DNA from 2 places in the Staphylococcus sp. GW823-FHT05F06 genome. Region 2 is predicted to be linked to the other one. Evidence: predicted binding sites of a transcription regulator. Region 2 holds the regulator's gene; the other holds the start of a gene.
What was found. Region 2 encodes NrdR, which represses ribonucleotide reductase genes. Its sites were predicted from a motif close to AACACNATATATNGTGTT; they were not measured.
Positions count from the first base shown of each region.

Region 1: a site for NrdR is predicted at 2,127-2,144, ahead of nrdD (anaerobic ribonucleoside-triphosphate reductase). Genes of this name have one in related genera too.

Region 1 covers NZ_JBXAHW010000006.1:83,097-87,372, forward strand. Annotated here, with positions in the region: gene sat (sulfate adenylyltransferase) at 1-624, shown strand, start outside; gene cysC (adenylyl-sulfate kinase) at 640-1,239, shown strand; gene AC1Q7N_RS05655 (hypothetical protein) at 1,563-1,868, shown strand; gene nrdD (anaerobic ribonucleoside-triphosphate reductase) at 2,187-4,037, shown strand; gene nrdG (anaerobic ribonucleoside-triphosphate reductase activating protein) at 4,034-4,276, shown strand, end outside.
Region 2 covers NZ_JBXAHW010000002.1:29,615-33,890, forward strand. Annotated here, with positions in the region: partial or broken gene AC1Q7N_RS01645 (IS5/IS1182 family transposase) at 1-149, shown strand, start outside; gene gap (type I glyceraldehyde-3-phosphate dehydrogenase) at 255-1,280, shown strand; gene nrdR (transcriptional regulator NrdR) at 1,800-2,270, shown strand; gene dnaB (replicative helicase loading/DNA remodeling protein DnaB) at 2,271-3,641, shown strand; gene dnaI (primosomal protein DnaI) at 3,641-4,276, shown strand, end outside.

The DNA.
Region 1 (4,276 bases), on a different contig from region 2:
ACGAGACAATTATTTCATGATTTAGGTTGGAAAACTGTCGTAGGTTTTCAAACGAGAAATCCAGTGCATCGAGCACATGAATATATTCAAAAATCAGCACTAGAAATTGTTGATGGTCTACTTTTAAATCCACTAGTTGGTGAAACAAAGTCAGACGATATTCCAGCGGATGTACGTATGGAAAGTTATGAAGTGATATTAAAAAACTATTATCCTGAAGATAGAGCACGTCTAGTCATTTATCCTGCTGCAATGCGCTATGCCGGACCACGTGAAGCGATACTTCATGCAACTGTCCGTAAAAATTATGGTTGTACACATTTTATTGTGGGAAGAGATCACGCTGGGGTAGGCGATTATTATGGTACTTATGAAGCACAAGAGCTGATTACTCAATTTGAAGATGAGTTAGGTATTCAAATTTTAAAATTTGAACATGCCTTTTATTGCGAAGCTTGTGGTAATATGGCAACTGCTAAAACATGTCCGCATGACGCTTCTCAACATTTACATTTAAGTGGTACTAAAGTAAGAGAAAAACTGCGTAATGGCGAATCATTGCCAACTAAATTTTCAAGACCAGAAGTTGCCGAAGTTCTAATTAAAGGTTTGCGAGAAAAATAAATCAGGAGTGTTAAAATGAGTGAATCAAATCATATTACATGGCATGACTCAGAAGTTACGAAGAAACAAAGACAGCATAAAAATGGACACAAAAGTGCTGTTATATGGTTTACAGGGCTATCTGGGTCAGGGAAATCAACGGTCTCTGTTGCCTTAGAAAAAGAATTATTTAATGAAGGAAAACAAACATACCGTTTAGATGGTGATAATGTGCGTCATGGTCTTAATAAAAATTTAGGGTTTAGTCCTGAAGATCGTTCAGAAAATATTCGACGCATTGGAGAAGTAGCAAAATTAATGGTAGACGCTGGAGCCTTAACAGTTACTGCTTTTATCTCCCCATATAAAGAAGACAGAGAAGGTGTTAGAGCATTACTAGAGGATAATGAGTTTATAGAAGTATATACAAAATGTAGTGTTGAGGAATGTGAAAAGAGAGATCCTAAAGGATTGTATAAAAAAGCACGATCTGGGGAAATACCTGAATTTACAGGTATAAGTGCACCTTATCAAGCACCTGAAAACCCTGAAATTACTATAGATACTGAACACGACACTATTGAACAATCAGTGGTACAAATTATACGTTATCTTAAAGAACACGAATATATTTAAATTGATATTTCATTATATAGAGTAGGAGAGAATTAAAGATTCTTAATCCTACTCTTTTTAATTTTAAAAGTATAATGGAAAGTTTTTAAAGAAAAGCATTTGGTCAGATATACTTACTTTTAATTAAGTAAGAAGATGTTAATTTTTAAATGTCATCAATAGTATACTTATGAGTCATGATTTATGCTTAGTTTGTGACAACTATAATTTAAATTTCTAAAAAGCTAATTATTGATGTGTGATTAAAGTGAAATAAAAAGGGAAAATATTTTTAAAGAGATATTGTGTGATTTATCAAAAAAATAAGAGGATGGTGATATAACATGTCATTTAATATTTGGATGTGGATTTTACTTGTATTATTTATTGTGGGGACAATAGCTGTAATTCTCATTTTAACAGTTGGCTCAGTGTTAGAAGAGCGCTCATATGACCGTCGATCAGAAGATGAAAAGCGCAAAAATTTAGAAAAAAATCTTGAGATGTCAAAGGGACATACAGATGTATCGCAAGAGTCGAGCAATGGGGAAGAACAAGTAACACAAGAGCATTCTCAACATGTCGTTCAAGATCATCAACAAACACATCAAAATATAAATCAATCAACACAAGATAATAGAAATAATTAGATAGGTGAAAGGGAAAAGGTAAATGCTTATTTCGGTTATTTATTCCCAATTTATACGAAGATAATTACTAGAATTACCAAAAATGAAGATATTATAAATTTTAACTGAATTAAAAACTAACTATATGTTATAGAAGCCTGAGAACATTGACGTCTCAGGTTTTTATATTGATTACAAAACTATCTTTATCTCACATAGAGTTCACTAAACGTTAATAATCTTTATGACATTTTAGTTAACGACTTAGTAATCGATTGTAATACTATATATAGTATTTTATTTTATTGATATACACTATATATAGCGAAGGGTGACGAAATGACTACTCTAGAAACATCATTAACTCGATTAATCACAAAAGATCCAACTATATTAAATGAAAATGCAAATAAAGATAGTAATACATTCTCAACAATGCGAGATTTAACAGCTGGAACGGTATCAAAGTCTTATGCACTCGATCATTTACTTCCAAAGCATGTTGCTCATGCACATCAATCGGGAGATATTCATTTTCACGACTTAGATTACCATCCATTTCAACCATTAACCAATTGTTGTCTCATAGATGCAAAAGATATGTTAGAGAATGGCTTTGAGATAGGCAATGCTAATGTTACAACACCTCAATCAATACAAACCGCTTCAGCACAACTTGTACAAATCATTGCAAACGTTTCAAGCAGTCAATATGGAGGTTGTACTGTCGATCGTGTTGACGAATTACTAAGTAAATATGCACAAATGAATGCACAACATCACAGGGAAGTAGCGAATGATTTCGTTCAACCTGACAAAATTGAGAATTATGTGGATACACAAGTAACTAAGGATATTGGTGATGCAATTGAAAGTTTAGAGTATGAGATTAACACACTCTATACTTCCAATGGACAAACGCCATTCGTTACTTTGGGATTTGGTTTAGGAACAGATCAATTAAGTCGAAAAATTCAACAAGCAATTTTACATACCCGTATTAAAGGTCTCGGTAAAGATAGGGTTACTGCAATTTTCCCTAAACTTGTATTTTCGATAAAAAAGGGGGTTAACTTTAGTCCAGAAGATCCTAACTATGATATTAAACAACTTGCATTGGAATGTTCAACAAAGCGCATGTATCCCGATATTTTAAATTACGATAAACTTGTGGAACTGCTTGGTGATTTTAAAGCACCGATGGGATGTCGTTCATTTTTACCAAGTTGGAAGAATGATGAAGGTCAATTGGAAAATAATGGACGATGTAACTTAGGTGTAGTGACGTTGAACGTACCGAGAATTGCAATCGAAGCAGATGGTGACATGCAGCAGTTTTGGGATATCTTTGAAAAACGCATGCAATTATTACATGATGCACTTGTGTATCGAATTCAAAGACTACAAGATGCTATTCCAGATAACGCGCCTATTTTATATAAAAGTGGTGCATTTAAAAATAAACTCACTTCAGAAGATACTGTCGATTCATTATTTACAAAACAACGCGCAACGATTTCAATGGGGTATATCGGTTTATACGAAGCGGCAACATTATTTTATGGACCGAATTGGGAACACAATCCTGAAGCTAAAACATTCACACTAGACATATTAAGAGAAATGAAACGTTATCAAGTAGAGTGGACGAAACAATATGATATTTGGTTCAGTATATACAGTACACCTAGTGAATCACTAACAGATAGATTTTGCCGATTGGACAAAGAAAAATTTGGATTTATTCCAGATGTTACTGATAAAGGATATTACCAAAATTCATTCCACTATGATGTGCGTAAAGATGTAACGCCGTTTGAAAAATTAGATTTTGAAAAAGACTATCCTTACTATGCAAGTGGTGGATTCATTCATTATTGTGAATATCCAAAGTTAAATCATAATCTGAAAGCTTTAGAAGCAGTATGGGATTATGCTTATGATAAGGTAGGTTATTTAGGTACGAATATTCCTATTGATCACTGTTATCGTTGTGGCTATGATGGAGATTTTGAAACTACTGCTAACGGATATAGATGCCCACATTGTGGTAACACTGATCCTAAAACGGTTGACGTTGTAAAAAGAACATGTGGTTATTTAGGAAATCCAGTTCAAAGACCTGTTATTGAAGGTCGACAAAAAGAGATATGTGCAAGAGTGAAACACATGAAGGAACCTCGTTCATGAATATTTTAAACATTAAAGAAGGTCAACACTATATAGCTAAAATAGAAAGTCATAGCTTTGTAGATGGTGAAGGTGTTCGATGCAGTGTATATGTTTCCGGATGTCCTTTTCAATGTAAAGGTTGTTATAACGTTAAAGCCCAAAATTTTAAATACGGAGAACCTTTCGAACTTGAAATGCTTGAAGAGATTTTAGATTATTGTGCGCCTTCTTATATCGAAGGCTTAAGCATACTTGGT
Region 2 (4,276 bases):
GAATGATGTGGTTTTCACAAATTCTAAACCCTTCTTATAAAATGATTAATCGATATAGAGTAAATCCAAAAGTAGATGTTTTATTAGAATCCTTATTTATTCAATTCCATAGTCAATGTTTGAATCAAAATCTTATAAATGATAAAGCTTAATTTATATTTATAGATAAATTTATCGGTAAACGCTTTCATTTAAAAATTAATATGTTATACTATTTCCATAAAGTATAACATATAAAACAAGGGGTGCTTTGAATGGCAACGAATATTGCAATTAACGGTATGGGTAGAATAGGTAGAATGGTGTTACGAATAGCACTAAATAATAAAAATTTAAATGTTAAAGCGATTAACGCTAGTTATCCACCTGAAACAATTGCACATTTACTTAATTATGATACGACGCATGGAGTTTATGATAAAAAAGTTGAACCGATTGAAAGTGGTATTAAAGTGAATGGACATGAAATTAAATTACTTTCTGATCGCAATCCAGAAAATTTACCATGGAATGAGATGGATATTGATGTTGTTATAGAAGCGACAGGTAAATTTAATCACGGAGATAAAGCAGTTGCTCATATTAATGCAGGTGCTAAAAAGGTATTACTCACTGGACCGTCTAAAGGTGGAGACGTTCAAATGATTGTTAAAGGAGTCAATGATAATCAACTTGATATTGATACATACGATATTTTTAGTAATGCATCTTGTACTACTAATTGTATCGGACCAGTTGCAAAAGTCCTCAATGATAAATTTGGAATCATAAATGGTCTGATGACAACTGTTCATGCAATAACAAATGATCAAAAAAATATTGATAATCCACACAAAGATTTAAGAAGAGCACGTTCTTGTAATGAAAGTATTATTCCAACGTCAACAGGTGCTGCTAAAGCACTTAAAGAAGTATTGCCTGAAGTTGAAGGTAAACTTCATGGAATGGCTTTAAGAGTACCAACAAAAAATGTCTCTCTCGTTGATTTAGTTGTTGATTTAGAACAGAATGTTACAGTTACACAAGTTAATGATGCATTTAAAAATGCCGATTTATCAGGTGTTCTTGATGTTGAAGAAGCTCCTTTAGTTTCTGTAGACTTTAACACAAATCCTCATTCAGCAATTATTGATTCTCAATCTACGATGGTTATGGGACAAAATAAGGTGAAAGTTATCGCTTGGTATGATAATGAATGGGGTTATTCGAATAGAGTTGTTGAAGTAGCTGACAAAATTGGACAATTAATTGATGATAAAGCAATGGTAAAAGCCATTTAATTAAATATTTATACTTACACTAAACCTGAGATAGCCATATTATCTCAGGTTTATTTATATACAAATAGCCCTAAACAAAGTTGAAGCACCATTGATGTTATTATAGATAACCAATTAGCTTTAGACATATTTCTAGATACTTTCTTTATAAAAAAATGATCCATAGTCATTATTTATTAATCAAGTTGAGATGATTTTGAAATGAGGTGATTTTAACGAATCATCTTTCAAATTATAATTTAATAATGGTACTTTTGGTCGTATTTATAAAATTGTGTAGTACATTTAAATGGTTGAAATTCATTTAATATGGTTAATCACGTTAAAATGTATTATTTTTAATAAATAACATAGCATTCTAAAACCTTTATTTATAAGACAATTTTTCCTTTTTTACACATAGTGGTATTAACAATGTATCATTACATTCTTTCGTTTATAGTTGCAATTGACCTTTCTTTTTTACACAGTACTTTTATAGTATAATGTACGGTGATTAAACTTGGGAGGGTGACATATATGAAATGCCCAAAATGTAATTCTACACATTCCAGAGTGGTTGATTCAAGACATGCAGATGAGGCCAATGCGATTAGACGTAGAAGAGAATGTGAAAATTGCGGAACGCGTTTTACAACATTTGAACATATTGAAGTTAGTCCATTAATAGTAGTGAAGAAAGATGGGACTAGAGAACAATTTTTAAGAGAAAAAATATTAAATGGTTTAGTAAGATCTTGCGAGAAACGACCAGTACGTTATCAACAACTTGAAGACATAACTAATAAAGTGGAGTGGCAACTTAGAGATGAGGGACAAACTGAAATTTCTTCTAGAGAAATTGGAGAGCATGTTATGAATTTGTTAATGCATGTTGACCAAGTTTCCTATGTAAGATTTGCATCTGTATATAAAGAATTCAAAGATGTTGATCAACTCTTAGAGTCAATGCAAGGTATCTTGAGTGATAATAAACGGAGTGATAAATAGATGGGGTTACAAACCTATGAATATGGTCTAAAACCACAAGATGGATTTGAGGTGATTACACATTTCGAATTCACCTCACAACATTTAGATATTTTAAATCGACTATTCACCCCTTTAATCGGAGTTGAATCAATTGGACTCTATCATTTTATGAGTCAATTCATAGATGAAAGTCAACAACTCGGGTTAACGCATTATATATTCATGAATGAACTAAAAATTAACTTATTAGATTTCAGGGAGCAAATGGACAATTTAGAGGCTATTGGATTGATTAAAACATTTGTAAGGCATGAAGAAAAGTACTCTCACTTTGTTTATGAGTTAATTCAGCCTCCAACAGCCTATCAATTTTTTAATGATCCTATGTTATCAGTATTTTTATTTAGTGAGGTTGATAAAAAACGTTATCAAGCACTTAAATCTTATTTCGAAAAAGATGAGAAAGATTTAAGCAAATATCAACAGACAACTAGAAAATTTACAGAAGTATTCAACGTACCTAAAAAGGTCAATGTTTCTGATCAAATTAATTTAAAGCAAATCAAACACTATGATGGTATAGATTTATCTAATGAAACTTTTGATTTTGAAATGTTGAGACAGATGTTGAACCATCATTTTATTAGTAATGAAATTATCGATAAAGAAGCTAAGAATTTGATTATACAACTTGCGACACTTTATGGAATTACTGAAGATGGTATGAAAAATGTTATATTAAGTTCCATTACCAGTGCACAACAATTATCTTTTGAAGAAATGCGTAAGAAAGCTAGAACTTATTACCTGATTGAACATGATAATCAATTACCAAAATTAGAGCATCAAACAAATAAAATTAACGATGAAAAAAAAGATCGACAAGCGGAAGATACAACAAATGATTGGTTACAACTGCTAGATGAAACAAGTCCGATTGATATGTTAGCAAGTTGGTCTGATTCGGAACCTACACAGTCGCAAAAAAGTATGATAGAAGAATTGATTAACCGTGAAAAAATGAATTTTGGTGTAATCAATATACTTTTACAGTTTGTTATGTTAAAAGAAGATATGAAGTTGCCAAAATCTTATATTTTTGAAATTGCTTCCAACTGGAAGAAAATTGGTATTTCAAATGCCAAACAAGCATATGAATATGCATTACAAGTTAATCAACCTAAAAATTACGAAACACATTCTAATGATAAACGACAGAACAATCGTGGAAGACAAAATCAATTTTTATCCAAAGAAAAGACACCTAAATGGCTTCAAAATAGGGACGATCAAGAAGAAAATAAAGAAATAAATGATGACACTCTCGAAGAAGATCGACAAGCATTTCTTGAAAAGTTAAATCAAAAGTGGAAGGAGGAAGATAACTAATGAAAAGTTTCAGAAATATCATGGGCGATTCTCAAAATCTAGATAAACGTATACAAAAAATAAAACAAAATGTAATCAATGATACTGACGTTAAACATTTTCTTGAGAAAAATCGTAGTAATATAACTAATGAGATGATAGACGAAGATTTAAATGTTCTTCAAGAGTATAAAGATCAACAAAAAGTTTATGATGGACATCGCTATGATGATTGTCCGAATTTTGTAAAAGGACATGTTCCTGAACTATATATTGAAAATGAAAGAATCAAAATTAGATATCTACCTTGCCCGTGTAAAATTAAACATGATGAGGAACGATTTGATTCACAACTTATTACATCTCACCATATGCAAAGAGATACACTTCATGCAAAGCTCAAAGATATTTATATGAATAATCGAGAGAGACTTGATGTAGCAATGGCAGCTGATCAAATCTGTACAGCAATTACTAACGATGAAAAAGTAAAGGGGTTATATTTATATGGTCCTTTTGGTACAGGAAAATCATTCATATTGGGTGCTATTGCAAATCAACTTAAATCGCAAAAGATTTCATCAACAATTGTATATTTACCAGAATTTATTCGCACTTTAAAAGGTGGCTTTAAAGACGGTAGTTTTGAGAAAAAA